4 regions of the Pseudalkalibacillus sp. JSM 102089 genome follow, and region 3 is predicted to be linked to each of the others. Evidence: riboswitches for the same ligand, from Rfam matches in the RefSeq annotation. Region 3 holds a riboswitch; each other region holds the start of a gene.

Evidence for each region. A riboswitch is a leader RNA that binds a small molecule or an ion and turns the genes downstream of it on or off. The one in region 3 is predicted to bind S-adenosylmethionine.
Region 1: linked by a shared signal. The riboswitch ahead of metK (methionine adenosyltransferase) and the one ahead of metE (5-methyltetrahydropteroyltriglutamate--homocysteine S-methyltransferase) in region 3 are both predicted to bind S-adenosylmethionine.
Region 2: linked by a shared signal. The riboswitch ahead of ABVF21_RS16675 (sulfite oxidase-like oxidoreductase) and the one ahead of metE (5-methyltetrahydropteroyltriglutamate--homocysteine S-methyltransferase) in region 3 are both predicted to bind S-adenosylmethionine.
Region 4: linked by a shared signal. The riboswitch ahead of ABVF21_RS16825 (Na+/H+ antiporter NhaC family protein) and the one ahead of metE (5-methyltetrahydropteroyltriglutamate--homocysteine S-methyltransferase) in region 3 are both predicted to bind S-adenosylmethionine.

The regions. Positions count from the first base shown of each region.
Region 1 is NZ_JBEWYW010000005.1:122,382-130,452, forward strand. Features, by position in the region: gene ABVF21_RS13075 (ABC transporter substrate-binding protein) at 1-436, opposite strand, end outside; gene pckA (phosphoenolpyruvate carboxykinase (ATP)) at 629-2,212, opposite strand; SAM riboswitch class I at 2,566-2,675, shown strand; gene metK (methionine adenosyltransferase) at 2,884-4,080, shown strand; gene ABVF21_RS13090 (MSMEG_1061 family FMN-dependent PPOX-type flavoprotein) at 4,222-4,845, shown strand; gene ABVF21_RS13095 (hypothetical protein) at 4,839-5,024, opposite strand; gene ABVF21_RS13100 (glycosyltransferase family 4 protein) at 5,038-6,183, opposite strand; gene ABVF21_RS13105 (phosphatase PAP2 family protein) at 6,200-6,718, opposite strand; gene ABVF21_RS13110 (hypothetical protein) at 7,136-7,438, opposite strand; gene ABVF21_RS13115 (gamma carbonic anhydrase family protein) at 7,509-8,024, opposite strand.
Region 2 is NZ_JBEWYW010000008.1:112,487-120,557, reverse strand. Features, by position in the region: gene ABVF21_RS16695 (LysE family translocator) at 1-199, opposite strand, end outside; gene ABVF21_RS16690 (GNAT family N-acetyltransferase) at 449-1,012, shown strand; gene ABVF21_RS16685 (GNAT family N-acetyltransferase) at 1,110-1,541, shown strand; gene ABVF21_RS16680 (GNAT family N-acetyltransferase) at 1,738-2,202, shown strand; SAM riboswitch class I at 2,264-2,362, shown strand; gene ABVF21_RS16675 (sulfite oxidase-like oxidoreductase) at 2,446-3,108, shown strand; gene ABVF21_RS16670 (copper amine oxidase) at 3,406-4,755, shown strand; gene ABVF21_RS16665 (ABC transporter substrate-binding protein) at 5,033-6,271, shown strand; gene ABVF21_RS16660 (ABC transporter permease) at 6,240-7,124, shown strand; gene ABVF21_RS16655 (ABC transporter permease) at 7,121-7,939, shown strand; gene ABVF21_RS16650 (ABC transporter ATP-binding protein) at 7,953-8,071, shown strand, end outside.
Region 3 is NZ_JBEWYW010000019.1:111-6,240, reverse strand. Features, by position in the region: gene metE (5-methyltetrahydropteroyltriglutamate--homocysteine S-methyltransferase) at 238-2,526, opposite strand; cobalamin riboswitch at 2,620-2,801, opposite strand; SAM riboswitch class I at 2,971-3,077, opposite strand; gene map (type I methionyl aminopeptidase) at 5,186-5,929, opposite strand.
Region 4 is NZ_JBEWYW010000008.1:145,233-153,303, reverse strand. Features, by position in the region: gene ABVF21_RS16845 (SDR family NAD(P)-dependent oxidoreductase) at 1-599, opposite strand, end outside; gene ABVF21_RS16840 (DNA polymerase thumb domain-containing protein) at 960-2,216, shown strand; gene ABVF21_RS16835 (YolD-like family protein) at 2,231-2,560, shown strand; gene ABVF21_RS16830 (alpha/beta fold hydrolase) at 2,720-3,559, shown strand; SAM riboswitch class I at 3,753-3,856, shown strand; gene ABVF21_RS16825 (Na+/H+ antiporter NhaC family protein) at 3,927-5,222, shown strand; gene ABVF21_RS16820 (hypothetical protein) at 5,311-5,988, opposite strand; gene ABVF21_RS16815 (SLC13 family permease) at 6,282-7,904, shown strand; gene ABVF21_RS16810 (MFS transporter) at 7,937-8,071, shown strand, end outside.

The DNA.
Region 1 (8,071 bases), on a different contig from region 3:
GCATACCACCTTTACGTTGGCCAAGGAATGTACTTCCCTTCAAATCTTCCCATTCAAAATGCTCGATTTTTTCTCTTGATACAAGGAACGTACCGTCTGTTTGTGTAAGTTGAGCAAAGTTTATAACAGGGTCATCAGTGCCCTGTGCATAAACATAAATGGACGTCTCTGATCCTACAAGGGCGACATCAGCTCCGTTAGATAGTAGAGTGGTCATTGTTTTATCTCCGCCCCAAGTGGTCGTTAATTCGACATCAATGCCATGCTTCTCAAAAATACCCTCTGAGAGTGCCACGTATTGTGGCGCATAGAAAATCGAGCGTGTAACCTCAGCTACTCTTACCTGATCGTTTCCACTATTAGTACCACACGCCGAAAGAATAAGAAGAAATACACTTGTGTATATACAAAACGTTATAAACCAGCTTCTTTTCATTATCTATCCTCCACATTCGTCACATGAGGTAGGCTCATGTTTTAGATACTATAGCCTATGTATTTTAAAACGATTGGTGTTTTGAATAAGTAAATTAATGGAGGTAGATAGAAAGAGGGGGATGTGCGAAGTGAAGGGGAATGAGTCTTCAAATAAAAAAAAGCACCCGTTAAGGTGCTTTTTGCAATGAGACTAAACATTTGGGCCTGCTTGTTTGATTTCGTCGGCTACATTTGAGAATTTTTCGAAGTTCTTTACAAACTTAGTAGCGAGATCTTTTGCTTTCTCATCATATTTCTCTTGATCTTCCCATGTTTGTTTTGGCTGCAATACTTCTGCTGGAACACCTGGACAATGAGAAGGAATATGCAATCCGAAAATAGGGTCTGTTACTGTTTCGATACGATCAAGTTCTCCATTTAAAGCCGCCTGGATCATCGCTCTAGTATATGAAAGCTTCATGCGCTCTCCGACACCATAACCGCCCCCAGACCATCCGGTATTTACGAGGAAGACTTGAACATCATGCTCCATAATTTTCTCGCCGAGCATTTCTGCATAGCGATGGGCAGGTAATGGCAAGAACGGTGCACCAAAGCATGTAGAGAAAGTGGCTTCCGGTGAAGTGACTCCTCTTTCTGTTCCGGCTAACTTGCTTGTGTAACCTGATAGGAAATGAAACATGGCTTGTTCTTTGGTCAGTTTGCTAATTGGAGGAAGGACGCCAAATGCATCTGCCGTTAAGAAAATAATCGTGTTGGGATGTCCGGCAACGCTAGGAATTGCAATATTAGGTATGGCGTCAATCGGATAGGCAGCGCGAGTATTTTCAGTTAGACTAGTGTTATCGTAGTCAGGTTCACGCGAGCCGTTATCCATCATAACGTTCTCAAGAACCGTTCCAAAGCGAATTGCATCCCAGATTTCAGGTTCTTTTTCTTTTGATAAGTTGATGCATTTAGCGTAGCATCCACCTTCAATATTAAAGACACCATTCATAGACCATCCGTGTTCATCATCACCGATAAGAGATCGATGAGCATCTGCTGAGAGCGTTGTCTTTCCAGTTCCAGATAAACCGAAAAATAGAGCAACATCCCCCTCTTTACCTACGTTAGCAGAGCAGTGCATTGAAAGAATATTTCGCTCTGGTAATAAGTAGTTCATAACGGTGAAAATAGACTTTTTAATTTCTCCAGCATATTCTGTTCCACCAATTAAGACGGTTCGTTTCTCAAAGGAGATAATAATAAATGTTTCTGAATTTGTGCCATCCACTTCTGGATCAGCTTGAAAACCAGGTGCAGAAATGACAGTGAATTCAGCGTCATGTTCTTTTAACTCTGATTCATTCGGACGGATGAACAGCTGGTGGGCGAAAAGGTTATGCCAGGCATATTCATTAATAACCTGAATGGGTAGTCTTGATACCTGGTCAGCACCAGCAAATCCTTTAAACACATAAAGTCCCTTTTTCTCACCGAGGTAGTTCAACACCTTTGTGTAAAGGTTTTCAAAACTTTTTTCGGAAATAGGCTGGTTTGTTTCCCAGTTCACTTTGTTCTTTACGGAATCTTCCTTTACAATGAACTTGTCCCCAGGAGAACGTCCTGTATATTTTCCGGTTTCTACGCGAAGAGCTCCTGTAGCTGATAGTTGCCCTTCGTTTTTAAATAGTGAATGTTCAACCAGTTCAGACACTGATAAATTCACATGTGGATTATTCTTATTTAATATCGCATCCAATAACGGTGAGGAGAAGGAAGCTGTTTTCATACGTTAAACCCATCCTTTTTTAAAGATTTCGTTGATTGACTTGTTTAACTCAAAAATAGTATAACACATTCATTCAATTATTCTATACTAATCTATGTATTTTTTGCATAAAAAGTGAAAAATGGGTGAATGACTATTTCTTTAGGTTGAAATCCTGTCGCCATTATATAGGAAGTGATTATTTTATGGGTAAAGGATTAAGGTGGTGGATCGATCGCTTCGCCCTTGAATTCGAACATAAAGCCCGTGTTCTTTTTGTAGGGCTCCAGCGCTTGTCGAGGCTAAACGGGCGCTTCCGCTTTTCTTCATTGACACATCCTTTCATGTGCGTTATTATATGTCGAGAATGGATACTCTTATCCCGAGCAGGCGGAGGGACAGGCCCGATGAAGCTCAGCAACCAACTCCTATACAACAGGATTAAGGTGCTAACCTGCAAGACGATAGTCTTGGAAGATAAGAGGCGAAAGGCATGAGATATCAGCTCCTTTTCCCTCTGATTGTAGGGAAGGGCTTTTTTAATGTCGTTGAGATTGATGACGCTATAAAAAAAGGTAAGACGATAAGAAATTGAATTCGTTCTCTCGTTTCGGCACAGGGTAATAGGGAAATGAGTACCGTATCCATTACAACATAATTAGATAGGATCCAATCCTTAAGGAGGTACTTGAGTGAGTAATCGTCGTTTGTTTACTTCTGAGTCAGTAACAGAGGGGCATCCTGATAAAATTTCAGATCAGATTTCCGATGCCATTCTGGATGATATTCTTGCGCATGATCCAAATGCGCGCGTTGCCTGTGAAACTACAGTAACAACTGGTCTTGTACTAGTTTCCGGTGAAATTACAACATCACACTATGTGGATATTCCGAAAGTGGTTCGTGAGACGATTCAAACGATCGGCTATACACGTGCGAAATACGGATTTGATGCTGAAACATGTGCTGTTCTTTCATCTATTGATGAACAGTCTGCAGACATTGCTGCAGGTGTAAATGTTGCTCTTGAAGCACGTGAAGGTACGATGTCAGATGACGAAATCGATGCAATTGGTGCAGGTGACCAGGGGCTTATGTTTGGTTACGCTTGTAATGAAACAGCGGAATTAATGCCGCTTCCGATTTCTCTTGCGCATAAACTAGCGCGACGTTTGAGCGAAGTAAGAAAAGAAGAAATTCTTCCTTATCTTCGTCCTGATGGTAAAACACAAGTAACAGTGGAATACGATGAAGCTGGTAAGCCGGTACGCGTTGATACCATTGTTGTTTCTACACAGCATCATCCTGAAATTTCACTTGAACAAATCCAACGTAATATCAAAGAACACGTTGTGAAGCCGGTTGTTCCTGCTGAATTAATTGATGAAGAAACAAAATACTTCATCAACCCAACAGGACGCTTTGTTATCGGTGGACCGCAGGGTGACGCAGGTTTAACAGGAAGAAAAATCATTGTTGATACTTACGGCGGTTATGCGCGTCACGGTGGCGGTGCTTTCTCAGGTAAGGATGCTACGAAAGTAGACCGTTCTGCGGCATATGCTGCTCGTTATGTTGCTAAGAACCTTGTGGCAGCGGGTCTAACAGATCGTTGTGAAGTTCAACTTGCTTACGCTATTGGGGTTGCTCAGCCAGTATCAATTGCTATTGATACATTTGGCACAGGAAAAGTGTCTGAGGAAAGTCTTGTAGAGCTAGTAAGAGAGAACTTCGATCTTCGTCCAGCAGGCATTATAAAGATGCTTGATCTTAGACGTCCCATTTATAAGCAAACAGCTGCGTATGGACATTTTGGACGTACTGATATTGACCTTCCATGGGAACAAACAGATCGTGCAGAATCCCTTAAACAGGGTGCCGGAATTTAATTAATTTCTAAGAAGCCAAAAATATTTTGGCTTCTTTTTTTGCTCTATCATCCTTTTTGACATCCGTTATATTGTATTGAATTATCATAAAACAGATGGGTGTTGTGATAAAATGGAAGGAAAAATGGAGGAGTGTAATGTGTGAAAACTAGTATATTCGGAGAAACCGTGACCGATGTGAATGAACTAAAAGACATGGCAGGAATACCGAGTAAATTGGCTGCAAATAAAGTCATCTCTTTTCTTGATAAACACTGTAAAGAGTTCATATGCCGTACACCATTTATTACGATTGCCACCCAATCAAGTACGGGTGGTGATGTTTCGCCAAGAGGGGATGCACCGGGGTTTATTCAAGTTCTGGATGATCATCATTTATTGATACCGGAAAGACCGGGAAATAAACGAATGGACTCATTGATCAATCTATTAGAAAACCCAAATATCGGTTTGCTGCTGATGATTCCCGGCCGAGAAGAAGCGTTGCGTATTAATGGAAAGGCCTCGATTGTAAAAGATAAAACGCTGCTAGAGCAGTGTGAATATAAGGGGAAAACGCCTTTGTTAGGTATTGGAGTAGAAGTAAAGGAATGCTACATTCATTGTGCCAAAGCCTTTAAACGATCATCTCTTTTTGAACCTGAACGATGGCCGAATACTGAGGGGCTCGCGTCAGCTGCCAGAATGCTATCTGATCATGCAAAAATAGGCGAAGAAAAAGTGATTGAATCGTTGAAAGAAAGTTACACTAAACGTCTTTATTGAACAGAAATCAAGCCCAAACCTTTGTGTATGTTTGGTTGAACAATGGAGCAGTAAATGAGATCATACGTATTTGCTATTTTCTTCCTTTCGTCTAGCGCGTACAAGTTGTGGCTATGTGTTGCGAAGATAGAAGGTGCAGTTAAGCAGATTTCATTAATCCCCAATACAGTAAGATTCATTTTTTTCTCCTTTCTAAGCATATCGAGCTAATTTTTTAATTCCAATTGTTTTCTCATAATCCTCTACTAATCGTCCGAAGATCGCATCCCATGATTGAGTAAGTGCATAACGACGTCCTTCATAACCCATCATTCTCCGTTCGGTATTATCTGATAAGAGTCGACTGATAGCGTGGATATATTCCTCTTCTTTATACGGAGAGCAGAAAAGACCATTTCTTTCTCCAGTGACAACATCGGTTAATCCTCCGGCATTTGCAGCGATAACAGGGGTCCCTGAGGCAAGTGACTCCATTGCGACATTTCCAAATGTTTCAGTAGCTGATGGAAAGATGAAAAGATCTGAAGTAGCGTATAGCTCTGCTAATTCTTTCCCTTCTTTATAACCAGTGAAAGTGACGTTGTTAGGAACGTTTTCTTGAATATGAGGGAGGGCTGGTCCATCACCAACAATCAGCCATCTTGTTTGTTGTTTCAGCTGTTCTGGTAACTTCCACATGATTTTTTGTAACGTTTCAAGGTTTTTTTCTGGAGCGAGTCGACTAACAAATAAAAGAATATACTTCTCCTGAATGTTATATCGTTCACGTAGCGAGTGATTTGTTCTAATCGGAGAATATTGTTCGCAATCGACGCCTCTTCTCCAAAGCTTGAGGTTCTTAAAACCTCTTTCTTTTAATCGATTGCGCGTTTCATTGGAAGGAATAAAGGTAGTGGAAAATGGTTGATGAAACCAGGTTAAGTATTTCCACATAAAAGGAGAGAACCATTCAAGGTGGTAATGCTTTAAATAGTCATCAAAATTAGTGTGGTATGAAGCAACCATAGGTATGTTATTTTTCTTTCCGTAATGTAGCCCGCACATGCCGATATTAAAAGGTGTAGCGACATGAAGAAGGTCTGGTTGAAAATTTTGAAGTTGGTGGCGGATAAGACTCACGTTAGGAAGGGCAATGCGACATTCGGGATAAAGGAAAAACTTCATACTGGTAAAGCGGTGGATATTACTTGAGAAAAGGTCATCATCTTTCTGACAGTTAGGAGCAAAAAGCATATAATCTACATGCTGACGGTCCATATACCTGGTTAATTTACCCAAAGTGCGAGATACTCCGTTAACTTGTGGATAGTAAGTGTCAGTAAAAAGTGCAATTTTCATGAAAGCCCTCCCTTTTTTAGCCTAGGATTAAAGTTGAAAGAATACCAGATCCACCACCAAGTATAAAACCAACAAGAACGTCAGAAGGATAATGATGACCTAAGTAAATTCGCGAAAGGGCAACTAGACTCCCGAGAGTAATTAAGGGAATAGCTAGCGAAGGAATATGAAAGATAAACGGTGTAAGTACAGAAAAAATAGCCGTTGTATGCCCTGATGGAAAAGAATGATCTTTTAGAGGATATACGAATATCTTTGTTTCAGGGAGAGCGAGATATGGCCTGTGTTTTGGATAATGCTTTTTAATAAAATGAACAGGTATATGACTTACAGCAAGCGCAAACGCAGATTGAAACGCCCATATCTTTAAAGGAGCAGGTAACAGGAACATCAACAAAAGTGTGCTTAAAATCGTTGCCCGAGCACCACCCGCATGCGTAACTAATCCAAAAATAGAAGTAAGGTACCTTGAATGACACGTTAAATTCACAAACCGAAACATCGTACACTCACGCTCATAAAGCCACCCAACCACTTTACTCAAAAAGAATCCCCCTTCATCCTATGTGTTACTTCTATCCTATACGAGAAATTTAATGCTACTATTAAAGAAATCTTAAAGAATTGTTAAGAGTATAATGAAAAGCGTAGCCGAGCGTTTAGAAACGGAGATATTGGAGCTCATGAACTAGAACACGTCCTTTGTGTTCTGGTGAAAGAGTGAAATATCGCAGTTTCTGCGAGTCGCAGCTAGCCAAGAAAAGCGTAGCCGAGCGTTTAGAAACGGAGATATTGGAGCTCATGAGAGTGAGACGCTTTATGTCTCATTCGGATGGGCGAAACAGCGGGAGGATTTGGCCCGCGCAACTAGCCAAGAAAAGCGGAAGCCTCCGTTTAGACCAGTCAGGCACTGGAGGCTACAGTTGAATCTCAAGAGAATAAATAAGCTTGTCTACAGCCTAACGCTCCAACCGTTTCCAAAAACCACACAAAATGTCATGAAAAAAGACCAGGAATACCATCCTGATCTTTTTCTTAAAATTAATGTGAAGTAAATAACATAACCGATTGCAAGTGCTGTCGCGACGATGTAAACAAGAAAAATCGGATTGCTAAAGAAAGAAGATTTCACCCTGGCGTTTCCTTGATTATCATATTCGCCTTTTTGATTTTGTCCGAGTCTGTACGTCATATATGCCCCTATAAGCAAGGTGATGACGACGAGGACGATCAAGACCATGGTCATTTTGTACACGGAGGCCACCTCGATCCATTAGGATTGTATTGGTAACCTTCCTCAAACTAGCGATAAATATGCGTGCTTTCTAGAGCGGCTTTTGCTCTTTGTAATAGGCTGCTTTTTCAACATATTCTCTTCGAATGCGGTTCATATCCTTTCGATCATCCTCTGTTAATGTTCTAACAACCTTTGCAGGTCTTCCGAAAGCAAGGGAATGAGGGGGGATTTTCTTACCTGGTGGAACAAGGCTTCCTGCGCCAATAAAGGAACCTTCCCCGATCTCAGCTCCATCAAGAATAATAGAACCCATTCCAATAAGTGCCTCTTTGCGAATAATACTACTATGAAGGATTACCTGGTGGCCGATCGTCACACCATCTTCCAGAATGAGTTTTTTGTTTGGACTCTGATGAAGGACACAATTGTCTTGAATATTGACTCTATTGCCAATTTCAGTTGGGGCAACATCTCCACGTATGGTCGTGTTAAACCAGACGCTACTATGTTCCCCGATTGTCACATCACCTGTAATGGTAGTATAATCCGCAATATAGACCGTTTCATGAATCACTGGTTTTTTGTCATGATAAGCATAAAGCATTCCAATCCCAACTTTCATTTATTATAGATGAAATCCTTTTCAAAAGT
Region 2 (8,071 bases), on a different contig from region 3:
GATAAAGGAGGGCAGAAATTCCTAAGGTAGCAGCGGAAATATGAACAAGTAGTCCTGAACAGAGGCCAAGAGAAGTGGCGATACCAGCCTGTTTGTTCTTTGTGATGCTTTGAGCAAGAACAAATAAATTGTCAGGTCCTGGCATAACGGTTAGAAGAACAGCAGCAAGAAGGAATGATAGTATAATTGTAATATCCAATAGATCTCACCTTTCAAAACTATTTTCTCAAGTATATAGGAGGAATGAAAATGTATAAAGACTTGTTCAAAGGGGCGAATGAATATTATGCGGAATATCGAAAACCATATCCTCGTGAGTGACCCTTCAATTCGTCTCTCGATTTCAAATATATGTAGCGGACATTGGGCGGAAACACCAATTACTTGACAGATTTCTCATTAATGATATAATTCTGACATCTTTTAGTGTTGTTGGAGGAATAGTTCCATGAAACCCATTTTATTTGATATACCAAGTAAATTTAGCACTGACCGTTTACATATACGTTTTCCACTACCTGGGGATGGTGTCTCGGTTCATCAATCAATTGCTGCCTCGTTAGAAGAGCTTAAACCTTGGATGCCTTTCGCACATATAGATCAAACGGGAGAAGACGTTGAAGCGAATATCCGCGAATCTCACGTAGCGTTTTTAAAGCGGGAGGATCTTCGACTATTACTCTTCCATAAACAGACGGGTGATTTTATCGGTTCCTCAGGGTTACATCGAATAGATTGGAACGTTCGTAAATTTGAAATCGGTTATTGGATTGATTCTAGATACGCTGGTCAAGGCTATATGTCTGAAGCGGTCCAAGGCATTGTAGATTACGCCTTTTCAAACCTTAACGCTAGAAGACTAGAAATTCGTTGCAATGCGACAAATAGGCGAAGTCGGCGAATTGCCGAGAAACAATTGTTTCAACTTGAGGCTATTTTACGAAACGACCATGTCTCAATTGATGGCAGTAAACTAACTGATACATGCGTCTATGCTTTAACAAAAAAATAAATTTGGTAAGAATATGCACCTTACTTATGGGAGGAATAAGGTTCTTGCATCAAGAATAAACGAGTAATGAATGATTTTGATGATGGAGGGAAACTATGTGATCGAACGAGCGACGATAGAAGAAAGAGATTTTATTTTATCGAATTCCATTCAATCTGTTAATGAAGGAACGACAAATCCTGGTATCGTAAAAGAAGAGAAAGCACTCGAAATTGTATCATCTATTCTGGATCGAGGTGGTTACCACCTCATTTATCGCGACGAAGGGGAAATTGCTGGCTGGGTATTACTTGGAGAAAACACGGATTATTTTACAGAAAGCAAGCATGGGTTCATTTATGATGTATTTGTTTTTCCAAAGTTTCGTGGGAAAGGGTATTCTAAGCAGCTGGTTCAAGCGAGTATTGAAAACTTCAAAGAACAGGGATATGAGGAAATTCGTTTGAATGTGTATTCCTCTAACTTCGCGAAATACATTTATAAAGACATTGGATTTCGAGAACTTCAAACAATCATGGTTTATAAATAGTTGTCCAGCTTCTTTTCATTTATTAAAAGAATGTGAAAAACAACTCATAATTAATCATCATGCCCTTGGAACTTGCTACACTATTTTTGCAGGGACTTCCCCGGTTCCTGCCCCCCTTAAAATATAAAGTGTGAGCCCCATGCATTTCCCAGCATGGGGCTTTTCCTTTTCAATCGCGCAGAAATGAGGGAGAGTATTGTTATATCAATTTAAGTTAATAAGTCATGAAGCAGTCGAGCGAATTATCTCCTGGAACTATGATGGGGTATACTCATTTTATAATATGGACGAGGATCTTGAAGATCTAAAAGAGTTCCGAGAAGATGCAGTCAGCAATGAAAATTATTGGAGCGTTTACCAAAGGGATCATCTTATTGGTTTTTTTAGTTTTCATGAGCATGAAGACAACCATATAGAAATTGGTCTAGGAATGTGTCCCTATAATGTTGGAAAAGGAGAAGGCTTTTCTTTTTTAGAGGCTGGCCTTCAAAAAGCAGTTGAATTGTATCATCCAACTTCCTTCGGAATGGCAGTAGCTGAATTTAATAAACGAGCCATAAAAGTGTATCAAAGGGCTGGGTTTCAAATCACTCATCTGTTTATGCAACAAACCAATGGGGGAGAGTTTCAATTTGTTGAAATGAAAAAAAATCTCGTTTAAAACAATAATTGCAAAATACTAAATAGACCGATAGAATGAATCAAAATTACATTATTTAATTTCCTTATTGAGAGAGGCGGAGGGACTGGCCCTTTGATGCCCGGCAACCTGATAGACAAGGTGCCAAATCCAGCAGAGTCTATGCTCTGAGAGATAAGGAAGAGCTCTGAAGCGAACTCTTCCTTATTAGTTAGGAAGAGTTTTTTAGACGATTCAATAAATGAGAGACGGGTTGTGAAGAATTTGAAAAAAGCTGACCGTATTCGCAAAATGAAAGTTCCAGATGCAAGTGAAAAGTATGGTGATCGTCTGCCACCGGGGCAAGTACTTACAGAAAGGTTCCCTATTCTACATGAAGGTGATGTACCTGTGTATGAGATGTCGACATGGAACCTAAGTGTATTTGGAGAAATTGATAAGGAAGTGATCATTTCCTATAGCGACATACTTGCCTTACCACAGAAGAAAGTAAAGTGTGATATTCACTGTGTCACAAGGTGGTCTAGGTTTGATAATACTTTTGAAGGGGTTTTGATTAAGGATTTTATGAACGCATATGGGATAGTACCGAAAACGAACTATGTTATGCTACATGGAGACTATAACTATTCAACGAATATTCACCTCACTGACTTAATGAGAGATGATGTTATTCTTGCCCACTCAGTCGATGGAGAGAAATTAACGGCAAAACACGGATGGCCTCTTAGGTTAGTTGTACCGCATCTCTACTTCTGGAAAAGTATTAAATGGATCAGAGGGATAGAATTTATCAATGAAGACAAACCTGGTTTTTGGGAACAAAACGGATTTCATAACCATGCCGATCCATTTAAAGAAGAAAGGTTTTCTGGAGAGGATTTGGGACTACCGGAAGATGAATGGGAGAAAAAAGAGTTTGATTAATTTTTCTTAAAAAAGCGGGCGTGATTAACACATATAGAATTGATTGAGGAAAAGGTAGTTTATTATCACATTCTAAATATCATCATATCTATAAAAAAATAGTTAAAATTTGAAAGTCAGCAGAACCTTAGTATGTGTGGGTTTTGCTGACTTTTTATTGTCTCGTAATTAAAAAAAGAGAAGAATTTTAAAAAAGAATGATCCAAATGGATCTTCTCTCCGTTAGCTAAGTGTAAATCAAAATTAAGGGGAGTGGATTTGATAATGAATACGAACAAGAATATGAAAAAGAAAGTGATCGATTGGAAAAAGGGACTATTAATTGTTCCGCTTAGCTTTTCACTTTTAATACCAACTGCTGGAGCATTTGCCTCTGACCACGACGAGCAAATGGACAAGCCTACAGTAGAAACACCAGGTGCTGATCTTCGTGCTGATCTTGGCCATTTACTAAGTGAGCATGCTTATCTTGCAGTAGAAACAATGAGAAAAGGAGCTGAAGGTTCTGAAGATTTTGAAGCTTCTGCTGGTGCCTTAAGTGAAAACACGGAAGACCTTACAGCTGCGATTACATCCGTTTATGGTGAAGAAGCAGGAGCTGAATTTAATGAAATTTGGAGCAATCATATCGGTTTCTTCGTTGACTATGTGAAAGCAACAGGTAATGAAGATGAAGATGCAAAACAAAAAGCTTTAGATAGTTTAGATGGTTATAAAGAAGATTTCTCTAATTTCTTGGAAAATGCAACTGGAGAACGACTTCAAGCTGAAACATTGTCTGAAGGACTTCAAGCTCATATTAATCAGTTGATTGGTTCATTTGATAGCTATGTAGCAGGTGATTATGAGATGGCTTACGAGAAAGAACGTGAAGCGATTGCTCACATGCAAATGGTGGCTAAAGGATTCTCTGGTGCCATTACTGATCAGTTCCCAGACAAGTTCGAAAACACAGAAGCCGTAACACCAGCCTCTGATCTTCGTGCAACATTAGGTCATTTATTATCTGAACATGCTGGTCTTGCAATGATGACAATGCAGAACGGAATCGACGGATCAGAAGACTTTAATGCATCTGCAGATGCACTAAGCAAGAATACGGATGATCTAGCTGCTGCGATAACTTCTGTATATGGTGAAGAAGCAGGCAATCAATTTAAAGAAATGTGGTCTGGACATATCGGTAACTTTGTAGAATATGTTCAAGCGACGGGAGCTGAAGATGAAGCTGCTCAAGAAAAAGCACTAAAAGCGCTTGAAGACTATCGTGCAGACTTCTCGAGTTTTCTTGAAACAGCAACTGAAGGTAGATTAGAAGCGGGACCATTATCTGAAGGGTTACAAATGCATGTGAATCAATTAATATCTGCGTTTGATAGCTACACTACGGAAGACTACGATGCAGCTTATGATTCGGTTCGTGAAGCTTATGCTCATATGTATAAGCCGGCAAAGGGACTTTCTGGTGCTTTCGTAAACCAATTCCCGGATAAATTCGCTATGGAAGCTATGCCAACTGATATGCCTAAAACAGGTATGGGTGGTACAGCTGAACAGCAAATGCCAATCGAATGGATTGTTGCAGCTATTCTTGCAACTATGGCTGCAACTGGCGTAATTGTTCGTAGAAAAATGCAGAAAAGCTAAGGGAATAGATGATAGGGTAGCCTAACATACCCGTTAGAAAAGCAATAGCCAAAGTGGCTATTGCTTTTCTTCGTGAAAAGAACGATGAACTTGCCGTTCTTACGCTATAGGAAATGGTTTTATTATAGTTTGAGATGTAAGGAGCGTTACAGCATCATGTTTATAAAAAAGGTATACTGATAATGGGAAAATAGATGATGTCTGACTATGAAACACAATTAAGTTCGTCAAATATGTCTTTCAGTTGCTAGGATAGTTTATAAGAGGGGGAAACTAGATGAAGCAAAAGTTAACATTTATTATCGCAACGCTACTTTTTATTGTTGCATGTGGGAATAGTGAAACCAATGAAACTGGTAAAACAGAGGTGTTATCAAAGGAGTGGGATGAAATCGTATCCTCTTCTAATGGAACAGAGGTAAATCTCTTTATGTGGGGAGGAGATGAAGGCATTAATCAGTACGTTGATGAATGGGTAGCACCAAGATTAAAAGAGGAGCATGATATTACGCTTAATCGTCAGCCGATGAATACCGAAGAATTTATGCAAAAACTTTTAACAGAGAAAAAAGCAAATAAAAACAAAGGTACAATTGATGTCATATGGATAAATGGCGCAAATTTCAAAAATGCTAAGAATGCTGATTTATTACTAGGTTCTTTCTCAAAGAAGCTGCCTCATTTTCAAGAATACATTGGATCAAAGGATCAGAATGCTGAATATGATCAAGGGACGGAAATTGATGGATTAGAAGCTCCGTGGGGAAATGTTCAATATGTTTTTCATTACGATTCGAGCAAGATCGATACACCTCCAAGTACACTTGAGGAGTTAAAGCAGTGGATTCACGATAATCCTGGGAAGTTTACGTATCCTAACGTTTCGGATTTTACTGGTAATACGTTCGTGAAGCACCTACTCATAAAAGGTGCAGGCGAAGAGTCGGGTCTTCTGGCAGAGGAATTTAACAAAGAGATTATTAAAGATTCCGAAGAATACGTGTGGAATTATCTTGATGATATAAAGTCTGATCTTTGGCGTAATGGTGAAACTTATCCTGAATCATTGACTAAACTTGATACGCTTTATAGTCAGGGGGAAATCCTAATGACTATGGGCTTTAACGAAGCAAGAGCAGAAAGTTTAATTGAAAATGGAACGTTTCCTGAAAGCACGGAGTCGTTTGTTCTAAAAGATCCTGGATCGGTTTCAAATACACACTATCTCAGTATTCCATTTAATAGTCCGAATCCAGAGGGAGCTATGACAGTTATTGATTTTCTTGAATCGCCAGAAGCTCAAATAGCTAAAATGGATCCTACAATGTGGGGGGAAGGTACGGTATTAAATTTTGATAAATTGAGTGAAGAGGATCAGAAGATTATTGGGAACCTTGACCGGGGAAAAAGCGTACTTTCCACAGAGGTTTTAAATGACTATAAGCTACCAGACTTAGATATAGGTTACACGGAGTGGATTAATAATGAATGGGCGAATCGGGTTATTGAGCAATAAGTGGAAATTACGTTTATATTTATTACCTGCGCTTGCGGTCACATTGCTACTTGTAGGGCATGGAATGTGGTCAGCGGTAGCTCAAAGTTTTCAAACAATAGATGGGGAATGGACTATTGCAACATACACGGAACTTTTTAGTAATCATGCTTTTTTTCATTCCCTTAAATTAACGTTTCGAGTTGCTGTCCTGTCCACTTTACTATCGTTAGTGATAGGATTAATAATGACTAGAATGTTATATGAGTTATTTAAAGATTCATCACTGAAGCTACTTGTATGGATACCGATGTTAATTCCGCATTTTGTTGCAGGTTATTTAGTATTTTTGTTTTTCTCGCAAAGTGGACTGTTCTCTTCTCTACTTTATCAAATGGGAGCATTAGAGAGTCGAGGTGATTTTCCAGTTCTTGTTCAAGAGAAATTTGGGTTGGGGATCATTTTAACATATGTCTGGAAGGAAGTTCCTTTTGTAATTCTCATGCTGTTGCCTGTTTATTATGAGATCGATCATCGCTATTCTGAAGTCGTTCGAACGCTAGGTGGAAGTAAGTGGGATGTTTTTAAAACAGTTGAACTACCCTGGATACTGCCGATTCTCATCGAAACAGCAGTAATTTTATTAGCATTTGTCGCTTCTGCGTTTGAAATCCCATATTTATTAGGTGTCACACGACCAGAAATGTTACCAGTTAGAGCATACGAATGGTTTTATGATGGGGATTGGAGCAAGCGACCACTTGCATTTTCTGCTATGCTCCTTCCAGGTGTGCTCGCCCTTCTTCTTGCGACCTTTTCAATCGGAGCTGTGCAAAAACATAGGCTTAGAATGATAAAGGGGAGAAACAGATGAGGTTATTTTTGAAGCGTTTAGGGAAAAGAGAGTTAGCAACTAGTTTCGTGTTTGTTTTGTTTATTATTTTATTCATCCTACCTTTTGTAACAATAGGAATGAAAAGCGTCTCCGAAGGGTGGGGGTGGCCTGCGTTATTTCCAAACGAACTAAGTTTGGATGCGTGGCGTAGCATAATGAAAGATCCTTCATTAATCGAATCAATTGTTACAACGTTCAAGATTGCTCTTCTAGTTGTAATATTAAATATTTTGCTCGCAATACCAGCGGCCAGGGCTCTTTCTCACTATACGTTTAAAGGAAAATCCATTATTGAGGGACTATTGCTATCCCCTATTTTAATACCTGGCATTTTACTCGCAATGGGGCTTCAATTTACGATGATACAATTTGGCTTAGCAGATAAGATGATAGGGGTTGTCATTGTTCATTTGATTCCTACGCTACCTTATGCCATTCGTGTCATGAGGGCAGGCTATGAGAGAATGGGAAGTAGTCTAAATGAGCAGGCTGCTGTACTAGGAGCCGGTCCGTTGACGCGCTTTTTGACAGTAGCCCTACCTTTATTACTTCCAAGTATTCGAAGCTTAATGTTATTAACTTTTGTTATATCTCTAGGACAGTATGCGCTTACAGCTATTATTGGGGGAGGTACAGTGATCACTCTCCCATTATTATATTACCCCTATTTTTCAAGTTCGAATGAAGCAGTTATTGCAGGATTTTCAATACTTTTTGCTTTGCTTCCCCTTCTATTTATTGGCCTGGTGGAAGTTATGTTGAGGCTGGTTATTCGAGCTGTTAATCGCGTTTGAAAGGAAGATTGTTTTGAACCAGCTATTGCAATGCAGAAACCTTCATAAGAAATTTTCAAATACATCCATCTTGCAGAACCTTTCGTTTCATTTAGAAGAAGGTGAGCATTTTACAGTAGTAGGACCATCAGG
Region 3 (6,130 bases):
TCCCAATTAAATCCATCGAATGCAACAACATATTGAAAATAAAAAGAAATCAACCGCCAATATATAGTAGGTGGTTGATTTCTTTTTTCATTGAATAGGCTTTTTCAGTGCCCTTATACCATTCAGGAGGTTTTTTCATTTAGAAAAAAACAGATCGGGGTAGAAGTGGGGCCTGACCAAGATTTTTATTTGTCTCGAACTGTCCACGCAATTCTCTTAATTCTTATTTCTTAATTCTTAATTCTTTTGGGCGAGATATTTTCCCCTTGTTTGCTTAGCCGCCTCTACCATCACTTTCAATGCTTCAACTGTTTCCTCTACGCCCCTTGTCTTCAATCCACAGTCTGGATTGATCCAGAACAGCTTTGGATCCAGTACCTGAAGCGCTCGATCAATGCTTCGTTTCATCTCACTAAGCTCAGGAACGCGGGGACTGTGAATATCATACACACCAAGCCCAATTCCCCGTTCATACGTACTGTCTTCAAAAGCCTTAATTAGCTCGCCGTGGCTTCTCGATGTTTCAATCGAGATCACATCTGCGTCCAAAGCTTTAATCGAGCCAATGATTTCCTCAAATTCCGAATAGCACATATGCGTATGGATTTGCGTCTCATTCTCCACGGAGGAGGTTACCAATTTAAACGCATAGACTGCAGCTTTCAAATAACTGTCATGCAGTTCTTCCTTCAGTGGAAGACCCTCACGAAGTGCCGGCTCGTCGACCTGGATCACAAGTATGGCATTTCGTTCAAGCTCCTCTATTTCTTCTCGAAGCGCAAGTGCAATTTGATTCGCTACTTCAGTCTTTGTTCGATCATCCCGTACGAACGACCAGTTCACAATCGTGATCGGTCCTGTCAACATGCCTTTTACATGCTTATCTGTTAATGACTGAGCATAGATGGTTTCTTTTACCGTCATTGGCGTATTAAAAGAGACATCACCAAAAATCAACGGTGGCTTCACACAGCGCGAACCATAGGACTGAACCCATCCAAATTTCGTAAATTGAAACCCGTTTAATTTCTCACCAAAGTATTCCACCATATCAGTTCGCTCGAACTCACCATGCACAAGGACATCGAGACCAATCTCTTCCTGAATGTCAATCCATTTCTTAATTTCTTCTTTAATGTACGTCTCGTATGCAGCATCGCTTAGTTCACCCTTCCTCCATTGCAAACGCTGCTTGCGCACTTCCTTTGTCTGCGGAAAGCTTCCAATCGTTGTCGTTGGAAGGAACGGAATCTGTAACGACTTTTGCTGTAAGTCATGACGAACTTTAAACGGTGCTTTCCGTTTTGCTTCTCCGAGATTGTGAATCGTTTCCTGCACCTGCTTATTATTCCGCTGTGGAGAATGATTAAGTTCTTGAATAGCTTTTACACTTGACTTGATCTCCAATTGAATAGCCGATTCTCCCTTTTCGAGTCCCTGCGCAAGTAAAACGACTTCATCAAGCTTCTCATCAGCAAATGAAAGAGCGTTAAACAGCACATCTGGAATGTCCTTCTCACTCTTCACCGTAACAGGTACATGTAGCAAACTTGAAGACGGCTGAACAATAATACGACCTTTATCAACAGCTTGGGCTAGCTCATTCAATAGAGAAATTTTCTTATCAAGCTTCGATCGCCAAACATTACGTCCATCGATCAACCCTGCAACAAGAACCTTATCCTGTGGAAAACCTTTCTCTTTTACAGCCTTCAAATTCTCACTCCGGTCATGCACAAAATCAAGCCCAATTCCCTGAACAGGGAGTTTCGTCACTTCTTCATAATGGGTCACACTCTCGAAATACGTCTGAAGAAGCACGTTTACTTCTGGTGCCGCATTATGTAACGCCTCATACACCTCTTTATATAGGTTGACTACATCATCCGAAAGAGTCGTAACAAGTGCAGGTTCATCGAATTGCACCCACTGGACACCTTCCTCCCCCAGTTCATTCAGCACCTGTTCATATAGCGGAAGGAACTGATAAACCACATCGTTGAATTGCTCTTTAGCATATCCCTTCGATAAAAGAACAAAGCTGATCGGACCAATTAGCACTGGTTTCCCTTCAATACCAAGTTCCTGTTTCGCTTCCCTGTAATACTCAAGCGGGCGATTATGAACTAGAGAAGGTGTACTCTCATTTAGTTCAGGAACAATGTAGTGGTAATTCGTGTTATACCACTTTGTCATTTCAGCTGCCGGCGCTCCTTTTGTTCCCCGTGCGATATTAAAATACGTTTGAAGGGATACACCCCCACCATCATAGTCAAAGCGCGTTGGTACGATTCCAAACATTACCCCGGTATCAAGCACATGATCGTATAAGCTGAAATCGCCGACAGGAATAAGATCAATCCCCTTATCTCGTTGTTTTTTAAGGTACGAAAGCCTAAGCTGTTTTGACTCCTCTGTAAAAGTGTCTTCATCCAGTTTACCCGCCCAGAACTTTTCAAGAAGCTTCTTCCATTCACGTTTTTCTCCAATTCGAGGGTAACCAATGTTTGAACTCTTAAATGTCATTTTACTCTTCCTCTCGTCGTAATATTTTTGTGCGAATTTATGCTGAAAGCAATGTATCACATGATTCCTCACCTCCTCTATCGATCCGTAGAGTACAAGGGCAGTCATGAGGCAGGTCTCCTGGCTCAGGTTCAACGCTTCTTCCCCCTTCCCGTTACGTAAGAGTGGTTAGTAAGTCGCTCCCCCTCACAGTGGCGGGACCGCGCCGGTCTTTCACCGGTCTTCCCTTTTAAGCTGTGACCATCTGTCACAACACCTCATGCTGGAATGATTTTGTTTTCAAAATAGGATAGATATCAAATTGAAAAAACTTAGTTTATCGCCATGACCATTATGGCGAAACTCTTAATTTTTCTTAATCTTTAGTCCTTTAATAAAGTTAAAGCTTTCTTAAAAACAAAAAAACTCTTCCTTAGTAAAAAGGAAGAGTTTTACACGAACTCCTCCTCATCTCCCAGACGTTAATCTGCAGGAATTGGCACCGTTTCAAGCATATACTTGATGGTTGCCGGGCTTCATCGGGCCTGTCCCTCTGCCTCTCTCGATAAGGAATTCTATTAAACTAATACACATTATACATGAGTAAACGGAAATGAAAAGTCTTTTTTCTGAAAAGTTGGTAAATTATCACAAATCATCAGAAGTGTCCGAAACTAGTGAAAAAGTCTATTCAATGAAAGAGAAGATACAGGTTCGTTTAATACATCATGTGGTATTTTCGACCCTACTATCTTTTTCAAAACATAATACTTTTAAATCAGAGCAACACGTAATCAACCCATTTTGAGTAAAATATTCAAATTTGTCATAAGCTTCATGAGATGCAACAAATACGTGGTGCTTTTCCTCCCATACCTATCATTTTTATTTCACCATTTATACCCTTCTTTCCACTAGAATCGGTTTTCAATAACAGATTGGGGCAACTCATCCGTCTGATCCGGTATACACATACGTATCAGATATATACCCTTCTCCAATATAATTCTACAGATCACTCGTTCCATATTTGCCTATAACAGTCTCTCCATGTTTCTAACAAGAGTTCGTAACCGTTTGTCCATCTACAATTGACTCAACAATTCCGTAATTGGTTCCAGGTCCGGATCGAATATTGAATGAAACAGCGCAGCCTACATTGATAAAACAATACAATACCACCATACTCTTGCAGGACTCTTCTTTAAAAACCCACACAATAATTCCGAATTAAAAAGGTGTACTTCCAATAGCTATAACACCTTGTTTCAGTGGGGTTACACTCTGAGCGTTAGGTAGTATTCCCTTATTAATTTTTGTTCTTCTATTAGGAAGGTTAAATTTAAAAAATGGGCAATAAAGGAAAATTCACTCAATTCTTTAAACATGGTCTGTTATCAACCATTCTTTTTCTCTGCCGTAACGTTGACTGGTATTAAATATTCCTATTCCCCCTCTGAATATATTCATACTAACCTTTTATAACCAAAGTGATATAGATGAATTGACTCTTTGGAAAATTTTGATAAGTTATTTGGAACGGTATCGAGCACGACGAAAACGCTATTATCCTCTTCTAGAACCATCAATTCATAAACCGATTTTTAATCGTCACGTTCATGGCGATGAGGTTTATGTTCCTTTAAATCTTGGACAAATTTGGAATCAAACAGACCACTAGCATATAAAAAAATGAAGAAAGATAGCTGAATGTAGTAATAATAGAATCCAGGCGGATGTTTTCAAGTTCGTTCATCTAAAAGCCCCACGCTTCAATTTGAAGCATGGGGCTTTTAGATGAGATTTGTTTGGATATTAAATCATTATTTCATAATGAAAAAATGATTATCACCATTTGATGACGATTGGGAGGTGACCGATTTCATTTGCCGAAAGGGTCGCAATCAAAATAACAATTATAAATATAGATGAAAAGACCGCAGTAACCAATAGGAAACTTCTTATTATTGGATTTTTTATCTTAAACAATTTCAAAGTTATCACCCATGTTAGAGTCCCTCCATTAATTCAAATAATACATATTCATGAGATGAATAAAATGGATATTTTTTCATTTCATGAAAACCCGATAACGCGACCGAACCCACTTCCGGCAAAGCTTTTTTTCAATTACTCGTGAAACAAAAGAGGAGACTGGTTTAGAAATTGAGGCAGATGTCCTTTAGCGAAACCATTATAAAACTTTGTCTAATTTGAACATGAGTGAGAGACTATAGAAAAATAAACCAAAAGCTGACGAAGCGAAGCCTGATACATCAATGTCTTCCCATTTGAATTTCCACTTATTCTTTTTTACTATGATTCTTTGCATCAGCTCCTTTTTTGGCAGTTCATTCGTCTCAATAAAAATTCTAACCATAGAATTCTAATTACAGGTACGGTTCTTTTAGTTTTGCACCTTTTCATTAGAGGTGGGAAATTATCTTGAGGATAAATGATGTTTGAATAATGAAAAATAACTATATCCAACTTAGGTATCGTCATGGAAATACGGTTTTGCAGTGTTTAAACAGTTTTGTTGTTTAAAAATCTAATTTCTCAATAATAGAATAGAGAAATTAGATTTTTTTTGGTTGCTCTATTAAAGTTCCGATGATAACGGAACAAAGGTCGTGATCCAATATACTTGAATTACGCCCCATTGCGGTATAGGTGCTTTTTACAATGTAGTAATAATTGGTCCTTCATTTGTAAGAATAAGAGTGTGTTCGTATTGAGCCACAAAACTTTCATTGGTTAGGAAGGTCCATCCATCTTCGGATTGGAAAACTTCCTCTTCAAATGTAGAGATCATAGGCTCAAAGGCAATTACCGCACCATCTTTTAAGATTTCATCATCCCAACTAGCGAAATAATTAAAAATATGTTTAGGTTCTTCATGAAGCGAACGTCCAATACCGTGCCCAGTAAGATTTTTTATAACTGTTAAGCCATGGCGTTTCGCTACATTGTGGGCAGCCTTTCCGAGAGCACTTTTTTTTGAACCTGGCTTTGCCTGCTTAAGTCCAGCATGGAATGCCTCTTTAGAAACGTCACATATTTTTTGTAATGCCGCGTCTCCTTTCCCTACGACAAATGAAATTCCAGTATCGGCGTAATATCCGTTTTTTGAACCTGAAACGTCTATATTCACTAAATCTCCTTCATGGATGACCCGTTTTCTCTTCGGAATCCCATGCGCCACTTCATTATTTATACTAATACACGTATACCCAGGAAAATCGTATTCTCTTTTTGGCGCAGATTGAGCTTGTGCCTTTTCAAACATCTCTCTTGCAATTTCATCGAGTTCTTTTGTCGTAATTCCGGGCTTCGTACTATGGACCAATTCATCACGAATCGCTCCACAAATTTCACCAATTATTTTCAATCCATCAAAATCCTTTTTAGTTTTTGCAACCATTGATTTCCCCACTTTTTAATGTATTTTATGATTAGTATTCCATTTAGTTTCTAGCATAAACTGAACAGGTTTTTCTTCAACAATCTCTGGCCCTTCTATGGATTGAATATGACAACCTCTTTTTCCGTTAAACTGCCCTGTTATTAACTTAAACAAAAAGGAGCGTATTCCTTTTTAGATTAAAGCTCCGAAAATGTTGAA
Region 4 (8,071 bases), on a different contig from region 3:
ATTTCTGTATCAACGAAGCCGGGACATACTGCGTTAACTCTAATTCCATCACGGATAGCCTCGTGAGCAAACGACTGCGTGAACCCAGTTATAGCAAACTTTGAAGCGCTATAGGCCGTGTTACCAAAAGTTCCTCTAAGACCTGAGAGAGAAGAGAGGTTTACAATCGCCCCTTTCTTCTTATCCGCACGCATTCGCTTATACACAAGTTGAGTCAGTAAAACAGTCGAGGTATAATTTAGCTCCATTACTTTGCGAAGATCTTCTTCTTGTAATTGATCAAGCGTATTGCCGCCGCCAATTCCTGCTGAGTTAACTAACCCCGTTATGCTTCCGTTATATTTAATCGCACTTTCGATAAGGGTATAACGATCTTTCTCATTGTTTAAATCAGCGGGAAGAACAGCAACCTTTGCTTCCGCGACTAACTCTTCGCACTCCTGTTTCAGCTGAGTTAATTTATCCTTATTTCTTCCAGTTATCGTAATCGTAGCACCGGCTTGTACGGCGGCTTTTGCTGTTTCATATCCAATACCACCCGTGGCTCCGGTAATAAGAATGTGCTCGTATTTTAATGTATTTTCCTTATAAATGCTCATTCTATTCCCTCCTTTAATCTTCTAAGGAACTTTCCCGAATAAGAAGCATTAAAACCTCAGATTAGCCGTTTTCAAGGGAAGAAATATTACAAGGGAAGAGTATAATGAAGCAACTACAATTGAATAAAATTAAGATGTGATAGAGGAATAAACAAAATCGTGAATGATCACATGAAATAAAATGTTCAGTTTTTTTACGTGTGACTAGACATTGATGTCCCGGTATTACTCCTTCTTCATCGGTAAGTGCTTTTATGATTGGAAGAAAGTACTTATTGTGAAGAGAACGTATATTCGGTTAAAATACGGGTATATATAAAGGGAACAAACGTTCTTTCATTTAGGAGAAGGGGGATACAAATGGATTATTCTAAATTTCCAAAGAAAACAATCCTATGTATTGATATGAAAAGTTTTTATGCAAGTTGTTCAGCAGTAGAGATGGGGCTTGATCCACTTACGTGCTATCTCGCGGTTGTTGGTGATACCGAGCGACTGGGAAGTGTTGTGCTGGCGGCGTCTCCGGCATTAAAAAAGGAATTTGGAATACGAACAGGGAGCAGACTATTTGAAATTCCAAATAACAAAAACATTCATATCGTTAATGCGAGAATGTCTTCATATTTAAAACAGTCAATGGAAATAACGAGGCTTTTTCATCGTTATGTACCATCAGAATGTATCCATACGTATAGCGTTGATGAATCGTTTTTGCAGGTTGATGGGACAGAACGACTTTGGGGGAACAAATTTGAAGTAGCTCACAAGATCAAAAATGAAATAAGAGAGACATTCGGATTACCATGCGCCATAGGGATCGGGCCAAATCTTTTAATGGCAAAGCTTTGTCTTGATCTGGAAGCGAAAGAAAAAGGGATTGCAGAATGGACTTATGAAGATATTCCTAAAAAACTCTGGCCGCTTTCCCCGCTAAGCCAAATGTGGGGTATTGGGTCGCGTGTGGAGCGAACGTTAAATCGCATGGGGATTATGAATGTAAAGCAGCTTGCGCATTATCCGCTACATCTACTAGAAGAAAAATTTGGTATTATGGGAAATCAGCTCTATCATCATGCGTGGGGCATCGATCTTTCTGAAATGGGTGCGCCGATTATGCAGGGACAGATTAGCTATGGGAAAAGCCAAATTTTGTTACGAGATTACCATGACGAAAAAGACATTCAACACGTCATTCTTGAGATGAGTGAAGAAGTTGCAAGACGTGCGAGAAAAGCCCGGAAGGCAGGGCGTACGATTAGCCTTGGGATTGGTTATAGCAAAGAAGAAGGCGGGGGTGGCTTTCACCGTTCAAGGAGTATCCACAGCCCGACTGCTATTACGCTCGAAATATACAATGTATGTCTTCAGTTATTTGAGGAGTTTTTTGAAAGAAAAACGGTTCGTAAGATTTCCATTACCCTTTCAAATATTTGCAATGATGAAGAAGTGCAGTTGGACTTATTTAATGCGTCACGCCCAAAGCAGCGGGATCTCGGATATGTGATGGATTCGATCCGGGAGAAATATGGCTCAGATGCGCTGCTTCGTGCCGTTTCATACACAAAGGCCGGTACGGCACTGCATAGAAGTAAACTTGTGGGTGGTCATAAAGCATAGAAGGGGGAAGAAGCGTGATACGTGATCGCGGAAATATAAAATGGACGTCAATGATGTTACCTGAGCATGTGAAAGAGCTAAGAGATTGGAAAACCGAAGAAAAAAGAAGTGGAAAGCCGGTACTTGATGAACAAAAAATGGCGGAAATGAATGAAACGATATGTGAAGCAATGGCCGTTCACAACTCGCTTTGTTTTCAATATTTTAGCGGAGGTGAAACGAAAACTCTCTTTGGATATGTGCACTATGTAGATCCACTTACGAAAGAACTGCGTATTATTGACCATAATGAAAAAAGGACAACGATAAAGCTGCTGGACCTTGTGCACGTAGAGTTAGAATGAAAAAATGGAATATCCTCTCGGTTGTAAAAAAGTTTTTCATTTCAGGATTGGGGTAAAATAAGTATAAAGTCAAACCTGAATAAGTGAGACCATCCTTTCTGGTTAGAAACGAAGAGTAAATCAGATCAGGTGAATTTAAAATCCGGAGTGAGATGAAAGATGCTATTAGCTCAAAATCTTAAACAAAATACGGAAAAGATCAAAGGAATTGATATTCACTATGAATACTATAGAAATGACACAGCCGTCGATCGGCCAGTATTAACGCTTCTTCACGGTTTTCTATCGTCGAGCTTCAGCTTCAGAAGATTGATACCATTATTAACAAAGGCATATACTGTTGTTGCCATTGATCTTCCCCCGTTCGGAAAAAGTGAAAAGTCTAATCGTTTTGTCCACTCTTATCATAATTATGCGGAAGTGGTGGTTGAACTTTTAGAAAGGCTTTCAATTGATCATACTGTTATGATCGGCCATTCTATGGGTGGGCAAGTAGCAATGAGAGCCTCGGCTATGAAAGATGATCTCGTTAGTAAGAATATTTTACTGTGCAGTTCAGGATATCTTGAAAAGGCTAAACAGAGTCTAGTGTATACATCGTATTTACCTTTTTTCTCGGTATACTTGAAAAGGTGGCTTTATCGAAAAGGTGTCAGAGGAAATTTGCTTAATTGTGTTTATGATCCTTCCCTTATCGATGAAGAAATGATGGATGGATATATCCAACCTTTCTTCAATGAGGGTATCTTTCGGTCATTAGTTAGGATGATTCGAGATCGCGAAGGAGATTTGTCAGAAGCTGAACTAAATCAAATTCATACACCTAGCCTACTAATATGGGGAGAGAACGACAGAGTTGTGCCTTTGAAAATTGGGAAGCGTCTCAGTAACGATCTCCCAAATGCTAAACTGATCATCTATGAAAAAACTGGTCACCTTCTACCAGAAGAAAAACCGGCATCGATTATGAAGGATATTGAGTGGTTTTTGGGAAAATAAAGATTGATCTAATGCAAAAATTGGTAGTCATACAAAGCTTGAACCAGACTAGTTAATCAGGTAAACTCCTTTAAGGATGAGGAGTTTATTTTGATGCAGTTAATCAAAGTTGACTCATCAGAATAATGCGTGATAAAGTAAAGCTCGTTATGAAAAAGTAAAATGAAGCATGCGCTCATTGATAATTGTATATTTCTTATTAAGAGAAGTGGAGGGACCTGGCCCAAAGAAGCTTCAGCAACCTCTGATCATCAGAAAGGTGCTGCTTCCAGCAAGAGAAATCTTGAGAGATAAGTGCAAAAGCCTTCTTCTCTTGAAGTGGGCTTTTTTTATTGAGACAGAATAAAAGATGAAGGAGACATGAATAATGGAGAAAGAAATAAAGGGGAACGGCCTGGCTTTACTTCCTCTTGGAATATTTATTGTGCTTTTTATTGGTACAGCTATCATAACAAAGGACTTTTATAGTATGCCTGTTATTCTCGCTTCTCTAATTGCGGCGGGCGTAGCTCTTTCGATGAATCGAAAAGAAAGCTTTATGAAAAAAGTGGAAGTGTTTTGTCGTGGAGCAGGTAATACGAATATCATATTAATGATTTTAGTCTTTTTACTGGCTGGGGCGTTTGCCGGAACAGCTGAAAAAATTGGAGCAGTAGATTCGATTGTTAATTTAGGTATATCGATTCTACCAGCTAATCTTTTAATCGTAGGTTTATTTGTTATTGGCTGTTTTATTTCTATTTCGATGGGTACATCGATGGGAACAATTGTAGCGCTTGCTCCCATTGGAATTGGAATTGCAGAGCAAACCGGAGTTGCCCCGGCGCTGGCTTTATCAGCAGTCATAGGTGGGGCAATGTTTGGTGACAATCTTTCTATGATTTCAGATACTACAATTGCGGCAGTACGCACACAAAATACGCAAATGAAAGATAAATTCAAAGTAAACTTTTTTATAGTCTTGCCAGCTGCTATCGTAACAGCCATTATATATGGTGCTTTAACGATGGGAGAGCAAGCAAAGGTTGGAGGAGAACACGCATTTAATTTCGTTACAATTATTCCTTATTTAGGTGTACTGATCGCAGCGATCGCTGGTGTTAATGTTCTTATTGTACTTGTAAGTGGTACCTTATTTGCTGGGATTGTAGGTTTATATAACGGAACATTTGGAATGAGTGGACTGATCTCCACGGTTACAGAGGGCATAAAAGGGATGGAAGACCTTGCCATGATTGCTCTTGTCATCGGAGGGATGATTGAAGTCATTAAGCATAACGGAGGAATACAATACGTATTGGACAAAATCCTGAGCAAAGTAACTTCTCGTAGAGGAGCAGAGTTTGGTATCGCCGGTCTCGCAAGCGTGCTTGATTTATCAACAGCTAACAACACCATTTCGATCATAATGGGGGGGCCACTTGCGAAAAACATTTCCGAAGAATATGGGGTAGACCCACGAAAGTCTGCTAGTATTCTTGATATTTTCTCAGGTAGTATACAGGGCATGCTCCCATATGGGGCACAGGTGCTTGCAGTAGCAGGTCTTGCGTCGATTTCGCCACTCGCTCTACTACCGTATTCAATTTATCCAATCCTCATTGCTATTGCAGGAATTATTGCGATTTTCATCAACTATCCCTCTTTTTCGAAAAAGGGCTAAAGTGATAGTGAACAGAATCTTGAATTAAAATTTGATATGAGCATTTAAAAAGCAGGTAGCTCAAATTTGGGCTACCTGCTTTTTTTTATTATCCTTCGATTTGTTTTTGAAGATGCACAATTCGTTGAGGAAGAATGTACAAGTATTCAATAAGTGAATCTAGTAAGTCGATAATTAAGTTGGCCGTTTCTTCACTTGTAGCTTTCTCAAGACAAAGGAGGTGATTTAAATTACTACCTTTGCCTAGTAGGTGTCCTAGTTTTACAATTGGTTCTTCTAAATCAATCTGCTTAGCAAGTGTTTCTAGCTGTTTAGAAAGTGGCTGTCCTAGCTCATTTTCAGAAAGAAAACTACCTGTAATGCTCTCAAGAACACGATTAGCCATTACAGCCGTTGCAGTCCAATCCTTCATGTTATGTACATTCACTGCTGAGCGATAAACACGCTCAAGGTCATCGGGTAATCTAGCTGTGCTAGTCAGTCTGCCGAGCGGCTCTCGTGTAAAAGAGGTTTGATGCACGAAAAGCTCAACTTCTTCTCCGCGATCATTATGGGACGTTTTAATGAGTATGAAAAGCACAGCTTCTTTACAAATAGAGCAGCGAGAAAGCGTGGAGAACACAGCCTGATTAATTTGGTAATCGAACTTCAGTTGAAATGAAGCGTCGTTTCCACATTCTGGACATTCTGTATTAGCTGATTTTGGAAGCTTTGTTTGTCCGTATTTCACAACCGAATTAATAGTAGTCTGTTGTATCTTTCTCATCATATACCCCCTGGATCGATTTTGAGCAACTTGTTGTGGATTGTGTATCTATTCTTACATTTAATCATTGAGTTTATTTATTTTGAATTATAAAAACATATCATCAACTTATAATTTTCGCCCCTAATGGAAATTTAAGGGGGTTTGAAATGAATTACTTGTATGGAAATGGAAAAACGAATCAAAAGTCCTTTCTTGAAAGAGAGTAATAAAGTACCAAAATTGTGAATTTATTGACAGATGTGGCGAGCGAATTCTACACTATAGTTTAATGAACGATAGGAGGTATGACTATGGAACAACACCTTTGGAACCAATTATGGAAAGAACATGATCGAGCAAAAGATCTCTTAACATTCGCTTCTTCACACACGCCGGAAATCCCTTCAAAAAGTTCTCAAAAAAATCCAGGTTATGCATCTGGACCAGATCCTGCTTATGATAAAAGGAAACTGACGGGGTTGATCCTCGGACCGGTCCTTTTTCTTAGCATAATGTTGTTTTTTAATCCAAATGGTCTTTCAGAAGCAGGCTTGGCCATCTTAGCAAGTACGGCGTGGATTGCAACGTGGTGGATTACAGAAGCCATTCCGATACCAGCAACGTCTCTTTTACCATTAATTTTATTTCCACTAACGGGCGGACTTAAAGGTGATTTAACAGCATCAGCGTATGGCGATAACACCATTTTTCTCTTTATGGGTGGTTTTTTGATCGCGCTTACAATGCAGAAATGGCATTTACATAAACGGATTGCTCTTTTCATTATATCAGCAATAGGAACAAGTACAGAGAGAATTGTACTTGGCTTTATGATTGCAACAGGCTTTTTATCAATGTGGATCTCAAACACGGCAACGGCTATGATGATGGTGCCAATTGGGCTGGCCGTGATTTATCAAGTATCCGAGCAGCTTGATATGAAACAAGAAGAAGGTGCGCCGCAATTTAATTTTGGGAAAGCCATTATGCTTGGTATCGCGTACAGTGCCTCAATTGGTGGTCTAGCAACATTGATTGGAACACCTCCTAATACCATCTTTGCAGCCGTGGTCAATGAGCTATATGGCATCGAGATTTCATTTGCCCGCTGGATGATGTTTGGCGTACCTCTAACTGTTCTTCTTTTATTCGGCTGCTGGTATTACCTTGTGAAAATGGCATTTCCGATGAATGTTAAAGAGCTGCCAGGCGGGAAAGAGGTGATTAATAAGGAGAAAGCGGATCTTGGGAAAATGTCTATGGAAGAAAAGGTCATTATGGTGGTTTTTTCTTTCACTGCGGTTGCCTGGATTAGCCGTTCCTTTGTTTTAAGTGAGCTTAATCCGAATATAAATGACACTGTCATCGCGATGACTGCAGCGCTATTACTTTTTCTTATACCTGCCCCTTCGAAAAAAGGTGCCTTTCTTTTAGATTGGGATACAGCAAAAGGATTACCATGGGGAATCCTTCTATTATTTGGAGCCGGACTCGCCATAGCTTCTGGCTTTCAGGAGTCAGGACTTGCAAACTGGATTGGGGAGCAATTAACGGTTCTTGAAGGCATTCATCTGTTCGTCATTTTACTACTTGTCACATCGCTTGTTATTTTCTTAACGGAGATTACATCAAATACGGCGACGGCGACAATGATGTTTCCAATCATGGCGTCTCTATCATCCGCGATCGGAGTTCATCCTTATGCTCTAATGATTGGGGCAGGAATTGCGTCAAGCTGTGCTTTTATGCTTCCGGTTGCAACCCCTCCGAACGCCGTTGTATTCGGGTCAGGCTATTTAAAAATCCCAGATATGGCGAGAGCAGGTTTCTGGCTAAATCTAACATCTGTCGTCATCATTACTCTGGCGATTTATTTTTATATGCCAGTGGTGTGGGGGATTGATCTCACTCAAATTCCCAATCAGTTAAAATAAAAGTAAGATAGAAAATTGAAGGTGATGATCAAGTGTCAGTTGTTCTAAATAACAATCAGCCATATACATCAAAAGATGCGGGTTTCTGGCGGGCGACGGTTAGTCTTGGATGTGGAGCATTATTAGTCTTTTCGGCACTTTATGCTTTTCAACCATTGCTTCCAATA